2 regions of the Ensifer sp. Root954 genome follow, and region 2 is predicted to be linked to the other one. Evidence: predicted binding sites of a transcription regulator. Region 2 holds the regulator's gene; the other holds the start of a gene.
The links. Region 2 encodes PhoB, which activates phosphate uptake and scavenging genes when phosphate is short. Its sites were predicted from a motif close to TGTCATNNANCTGTCAT; they were not measured.
Positions count from the first base shown of each region.

Region 1: the regulator PhoB is predicted to act here: its motif matches at 1,624-1,640, upstream of ASE71_RS13050 (DUF2794 domain-containing protein).

Region 1 is NZ_LMJM01000022.1:219,772-223,175, reverse strand. It holds gene acnA (aconitate hydratase AcnA) at 1-367, shown strand, start outside; gene ASE71_RS13055 (DUF1223 domain-containing protein) at 573-1,346, shown strand; gene ASE71_RS13050 (DUF2794 domain-containing protein) at 1,661-2,065, shown strand; gene ASE71_RS13045 (GNAT family N-acetyltransferase) at 2,185-2,739, opposite strand; gene ASE71_RS13040 (Bax inhibitor-1/YccA family protein) at 2,863-3,404, opposite strand, start outside.
Region 2 is NZ_LMJM01000052.1:214,350-217,753, forward strand. It holds gene ASE71_RS31575 (aspartate aminotransferase family protein) at 1-239, opposite strand, end outside; gene ASE71_RS31580 (GcrA family cell cycle regulator) at 661-1,182, shown strand; gene phoB (phosphate regulon transcriptional regulator PhoB) at 1,253-1,936, opposite strand; gene phoU (phosphate signaling complex protein PhoU) at 2,139-2,852, opposite strand; gene pstB (phosphate ABC transporter ATP-binding protein PstB) at 2,903-3,404, opposite strand, start outside.

The DNA.
Region 1 (3,404 bases), on a different contig from region 2:
CGAATACGGCAACGGTTCGTCGCGCGACTGGGCTGCCAAGGGCACCAACCTGCTCGGCGTCAAGGCCGTCATCGCGCAGTCCTTCGAGCGTATCCACCGCTCGAACCTCGTCGGCATGGGTGTCATTCCCTTCGTCTTCGAGGAAGGCACGACCTGGGAATCGCTTGGCCTCAAGGGCGATGAGATCGTCACGATCGAAAACCTCGCCAATGTCCAGCCGCGCGAAAAGCGCGTTGCCAAGGTAACCTACGGCGACGGCAGCGTGAAAGATGTGACGCTCGTCTGCCGTATCGATACGCTGGATGAAGTGACCTACGTCAACAACGGTGGCATCCTGCAGACGGTTCTGCGCGACCTCGCCGCTTAATCGCGCGAGCGCATACAAGGCTCTGGAGCCGGGACGCCGAAAGGCGCCCCGGCTCTTTCTTTGAGGTGCACCTGCCGACGATCCGGTGCCGGGTCGCGCTCACTTGCCACCTCACTCCAACGTGACTTCCCGTTGATGCAGGGGCGTCGTATGTAGTGAACTCCCCCACAAGGAGTAGGCCGCCGGCCGGTAACGAAGTGACGCCATGACATCCGCAGACCGTTCTTTCATTCGCCCTGTTGCACTGGCTTTCGGGCTGCTCGCAGCCGCCGGTGCCCCTGCCGGGGCGCAGGAGAAACAGGCGGTCAAGGGCGTTGTCGAACTGTTTACCAGCCAGGGCTGTTCGTCCTGTCCGCCGGCGGATGCGGCGCTGAAGTCGCTGGTCGACGAGGGCGATGTGGTGGCGCTCGCCTATCACGTCGACTACTGGAACTATCTCGGCTGGGCCGACACGCTGGCATCGAAGGAAAACACCGAGCGGCAATATGCCTATGCGCGCATGCTCGGGCGCAACGGCGTCTACACGCCCCAGGCAATCCTGAACGGCCGCGACCACTTGAACGGCGGCAACCTGCAGGCAATCAAGACGCGGCTGGAAACGATGAAGGCGGAAGGCAAAGGGCTTGCCGTTCCCGTCGACGCCAAGATCCTCGGCGAAGAAATCCAGATCACAATCGGTAGCGGCATCGGCAAGGCCAATGTCGTCGTCGTCTATTTCGACCGCGCCAAGATCGTGAAGATGGAGAAGGGGGAGAACAGCGGCAAGGAAGTCCCCTATTGGCATGCGGTGCGTGACATACAGACGATCGGCATGTGGGACGGCCAGCCCGCGTCCTTTACGCTGCCGGCGACGGTGCTGACCGAGCGCCCGGGAAACAGCGGCTGCGCGATCCTGCTGCAATCGATGAAGGACAAGGAAACGCCGGGTGCCATCATCGGCGCTGCGGCCGTGCTCGCCGGCCCTCAGGGCAAATTGTAGGGACGGCGAAGCGCAAGGGGTTGGTTCGGCCCGGCAGCATCGAGGGGCTGGGGCTGAGGGTTCGAAGTTACCGGACCGAACCGGCCATAACTGCGTTCGGTGAACTCCCGCAGCATGACGATCTGACCGGACATACGGTGGCAACGACTCTGTCCGTCAGCGCCCGCGAGTTTTGCGATGAATTGGGGCGCCGGTTTGACTGAAATGGGGCAGAGGCAAGAAATGACCTCATCGTCCCATGGCTTCCAGCTTGCTTTTCGGCTCGTGTCAGGCACACTGTAATCGTTCTGTCACAACAGAAGGCCGGATTGCCGATGACCGATGAGCCGGATTTGCCGCAAGGCGAGGCGCGCCATCAGCGCGAGACCACTTCCGAAGTGGTCGTCGATCTTCACGAATACAAGAACGCCAAGAACGCTCCCCCCATCACTTTCCATCGTCGCGAATTGGATCAGATCCTGTGGGTCTACGGCCGTATGGTCGGCGAAGGCGAGTGGCGGGACTACGCGATCGACCACCTGAGGGACCGCGCGGTCTTCTCAGTGTTCAAGCGTTCGGGCGAAATGCCGCTCTACCGGATCGAGAAGAACCCGAAACTGGCCGCGAAACAGGGCGCCTATAGCGTGCTGAACATTCACGGCACGATCCTGAAGCGCGGTCACGAGCTCGCCCAGGTGCTCAAGGTATTCGACAAGGTGCTGAGGCTGGTGGAAACCTGACCACCCGGGAAAGGGTGCCATCAGGAGACGCACGCCGACGTCACGGGCAGCAACGGCACGACCTGCCTACGGCGCGCTGCGAGGCGCTTCGCCGACTGACATTCTTCAGCAAGCGATGGTCACTGGTAGAGGGTGTCCGGATAGACGTCTTCCGGCGGGTCGGTCGCCTGGCCCTCGCCGAGCGCGAGCTGCATGATCGTCGTGTCGAGCCAGCGGCCATGCTTGAAGCCGGTCGCTTTCATCGTGCCCTGGAGTTCGAAGCCGAGCGACCGGTGCACGGCGATCGAGGCCGGATGGGCACCGCCGATCACCGCGACCATCTGGCGGAAGCCGAGTTCAGTGCAACGCCGGACGAGCTCGACCAGCAGCGCCTTGCCGGCACCCTTGCCGCGCGCTTCCGGCGCCAGGTAGATGGAATCCTCGACCAGGAAACGATAGGCCGTGCGCGTGCGGAAGCCGGATGCGTAGGCATAACCGATGATCGTCCCGCCCGCGTCTACCGCAACCATGTACGGGTAGCCGCTGCCGATGATCGTTTCGAACCGGGCCCGCATCTCCTTTTCGGATGGCGGGTTGATCTCGTAGGTCGCAACGCCGTGCAACACGGATTCGCGATAGATCTCGGTGATAACGGGAAGATCGGCCAGGGTGGCGTCGCGCAGGGTCAGGGACATGGCTAAAGACTTTGATCCCAAGGTTTCGTCGTCCTTTCACTCCCACGGAGTCCGGACGCTTTCAAGCTGCTTCAGCAAACAAAAAAGGCGGCCGAAGCCGCCTTTTCCGTGTGCTGTTCAGACTTAGTTGTTCCGGTTGCCCATGAACTGGAGCAGGAACATGAACAGGTTGATGAAGTCGAGGTAGAGCGTCAGCGCGCCCATGATCGCCTTGCGGCCGGCAACGGTGCTGTCATCGGCTTCGTAGTACATTTCCTTGATCTTCTGCGTGTCGTAGGCGGTGAGGCCTGCGAAGATCAGCACGCCGATCACGCTGATCGCGAAGGCGAGCGCCGAAGAGGCGAGGAAGATGTTGACGATCGACGCGATGATGACGCCGAACAGACCCATGATCAGGAACGAGCCCATACCGGACAGGTCCTTCTTCGTGGTGTAGCCGTAAAGCGACAGGGCGCCGAACGAGGCGGCCGTCACGAAGAACGTCTGAACGATGCTCTGGCCGGTGTAGATCAGGAAGATCGACGACAGCGACAGGCCCATCAGGGCCGCATAGATCCAGAACGTCGTCTGCGCGGCAGAAACGCTCATGCTATTGATGCGGAAGCTCATGAAGAACACGAGCGCCAGCGGCGCCAGCATCACCACCCACTTCAGCGGGCTCGTAT
Region 2 (3,404 bases):
CCGAGGCTTTCCTGGCCCGCAATTTCATAAAGGTTGGACAGGTGCCAGACCTTGTCGGCCTGCGCCTTCAGCGCTTCGACCAGGTGCGGGTGCGCGTGGCCGAGCGAGTTCACGGCAACGCCGGCACCGAAATCGAGATAACGCGTGCCGTCTTCAGCGATCAGCCAGGCGCCCTCTCCTCGCTCGAAACGCAACGGCGCGCGCATGTAGGTATCGTAAAGCGGCGTGGTTGCAGTCATGCGAGGCTCTCCTTCACTCCAGATCGACATCGATCCCGCGCCTCACGCGGGCCGATAAAAATCAAAAATGCCGCCTTTCGGCGGCGCAGGCACTATTCCCATTTCGCGCTGCAATGTCAACAAAACCAAGCCTTGCAGCGCAACATGAAGGGTCGATTCCTGGCAGCAGAAAAATCGTCCGGGAGGGCTTGCAAAAATGCAACGCTGGCCGAGCAAGTTGGGGAAAACTACGAAATCGATTCGGCCTGATTCCCGGGACTCTTGCCACAGAGTCCAGCGGTCAGTACGTTAACATTCAATTACTAGACGCATGCGGCGGACCTAGTCACCAAAAGAGTTATCGCGTTTGCAACCCCGGGGTTTAGCCGGGGTGCGGTGAGGGATTCTGCCATCCCCAACGCTGAGAACGGAGAGTGCAGAAATGAACTGGACTGACGAGCGGGTGGAGAAACTGAAGAAGCTTTGGTCCGAGGGCCTGAGCGCAAGCCAGATCGCGGCACAGCTCGGCGGCGTCAGCCGTAACGCTGTCATCGGCAAGGTTCACCGCCTGAGCCTGCCAGGTCGCGCCAAGGCCGGTGGCAGCACCACGACGGCGGCCCGTCCGAAGCGCCCGACTTCGGCACCGCGCGCGCCGAACTACGCTTCGCGCGTTTCGACCCGCCCGGTTGCACGCGCGGCCGGCGCTGTCGTTCTGAAGGAAGAAATCGAAGTCGATCTCGTTGCCGAGCAGGATTTCAGCACCCGCACCGACGTTGTCGTGCCGATGTCGCGCCGCCTCGAGCTGACCCAGCTCACCGAGCGCACCTGCAAGTGGCCGATCGGCGACCCGCTGAAGGAAGAGTTTCACTTCTGCGGCAACGATTCCCCGGAAGCCTCGCCTTACTGCACCTTCCATGCGCGGCTGGCCTACCAGCCGTCGGGGGAGCGCCGCAGGGCCCGCTAAGAAGCTGGACCGCATTGATAAAGGAAGGGGCCGATCGGCCCCTTTTTTTTGTTGGCGACTTTCAGACCGCTCAGCTTTCGAGCGAATAGCCGGCGCCGCGAACGGTGCGGATGACGTCGGGCATGTTCGAGAAGTTCAGAGCCTTGCGCAGACGACCGACATGCACGTCGACGGTGCGCTCGTCGACATAGATGTCATGACCCCAGACGCCATCCAGAAGCTGCGAGCGAGAGAAGACGCGGCCCGGCGAGGACATGAGGAACTCCAGAAGACGGAACTCGGTCGGGCCGAGGCGCACTTCGCGGCTGCGGCGATGAACGCGGTGGGTCTCGCGGTCGAGTTCGATGTCGCCGCAGCGAAGCAGCGTCGAGAGCACCTCGGGCTTTGCCCGGCGCAGCATCGCCTTGACACGCGCCATCAGCTCCGGCGTCGAGAAGGGCTTGACCACGTAGTCGTCGGCACCGGTCGCCAGACCCCGGACGCGCTCGCTTTCCTCGCCGCGCGCCGTCAGCATGATGATCGGCAGACGTTCGGTCTCCGGACGCTGGCGCAGCCGACGGCAAAGTTCAATGCCGGAAACACCGGGCAGCATCCAGTCGAGGATAAGCAGGTCGGGCAGCCGCTCCTGAAGCCGGATCTCCGCCTCGTCGCCCCGCAGGATCGTATCGACGTCGAAGCCCTCGGCTTCCAGATTGTAACGCAGCAGAACGCTCAGCGCCTCTTCGTCTTCGACTACGGCGATTTTTGGCAACATCAGGTAACGTCTCCTTACCGCGGGCGGCCTTTGGGCTCATCGGCCCGGCCGGCGCTCAGACACTCTAAATCTGGAGCACATCCGCCGTTTTCAAAGGCGGGGCGAAAACCACATGCTTCAGATACAGGAATTCGGGGCCGCGACCGAAGCCGCGACCGGATCAGATTTCAAAGGGCATGCATGCTTACGGCGCGCTTGGCGCTCAGTCGTTGACCGAGCCCAGCGTCGACGTGGTGTCATCCTTCGGACGCTCGCCTTCCGGCTGAGCACCCGTCGCCATGTAATAGATCGTCTCAGCGATATTGGTCGCGTGGTCGCCGATGCGCTCGATGTTCTTGGCGCAGAACAGAAGATGCGTGCAGGGCGTGATGTTGCGCGGATCTTCCATCATGTAGGTCAAGAGCTCGCGGAACAGCGAGGTGTAGATCGCGTCGATCTCCTCGTCACGCTCGCGGATGCTGTTGGCCTTTTCCGGCGAGCGCGAGGCGTAGACGTCGAGCACTTCCTTGAGCTGGACGAGAGCGAGCTCTGCCAGATGCTCGAGGCCACGGGCGAGCTTGCGCGGAATGCCGGAGCCGGCGACCGCGATCACGCGCTTGGCGGTGTTCTTGCCGAGGTCGCCGACGCGTTCCAGATCGGAGGCGATGCGGATCGACCCCATGATCTCACGCAGGTCGGCGGCGACCGGCTGACGCTTGGCGATCGTGACGATCGCCTTCTCACCGATCTGGCGCTCGGCGTCGTCGAGGACGGTGTCGTCCGAGATCACCTTCTGTGCGAGAGCCAGGTCGGAGTTGACCAGCGCGCGAACGGACTCGGCGACCATCTGTTCGGCGAGGCCGCCCATCTCCGAGATGCGGCGCGTCAGGTACTTCAGTTCTTCGTCATAGGCGGACATGATATGCATGGACATGATCGTCGATCCTTACGGGCGCTTTGCAGTTACTGTTGCAGCCTTATGCGGCCTCAGCCGAAGCGGCCCATGATGTAATCCTGGGTGCGCTGGTCATCCGGATTGGTGAACATCTTGTCGGTGTCGTTCTCCTCGACGAGATTGCCGAGGTGGAACATGGCGGTGCGCTGCGAAACGCGGGCGGCCTGCTGCATCGAGTGGGTCACGATGACGATCGTGAAGTTCGTGCGCAGCTCGTGGATGAGCTCTTCGACCTTGGCGGTCGCGATCGGATCGAGAGCCGAGCACGGCTCGTCCATGAGGATGACTTCCGGGCTGACGGCGACGGCACGCGCGATGCAGAGGCGCTGCTGCTGACCACCGGAAAGGCCGGTGCCGGGCTCCTGCAGACGATCCTTTACCTCGTTCCACAGACCGGCCTTCTGCAGGCTGGTCTCGACCACTTCGTCAAAGTCGGCCTTGGTGCGGGCAAGGCCGTGAATCCGCGGGCCGTAGGCGACGTTGTCGTAGATCGACTTCGGGAACGGGTTCGGCTTCTGGAAGACCATGCCGACG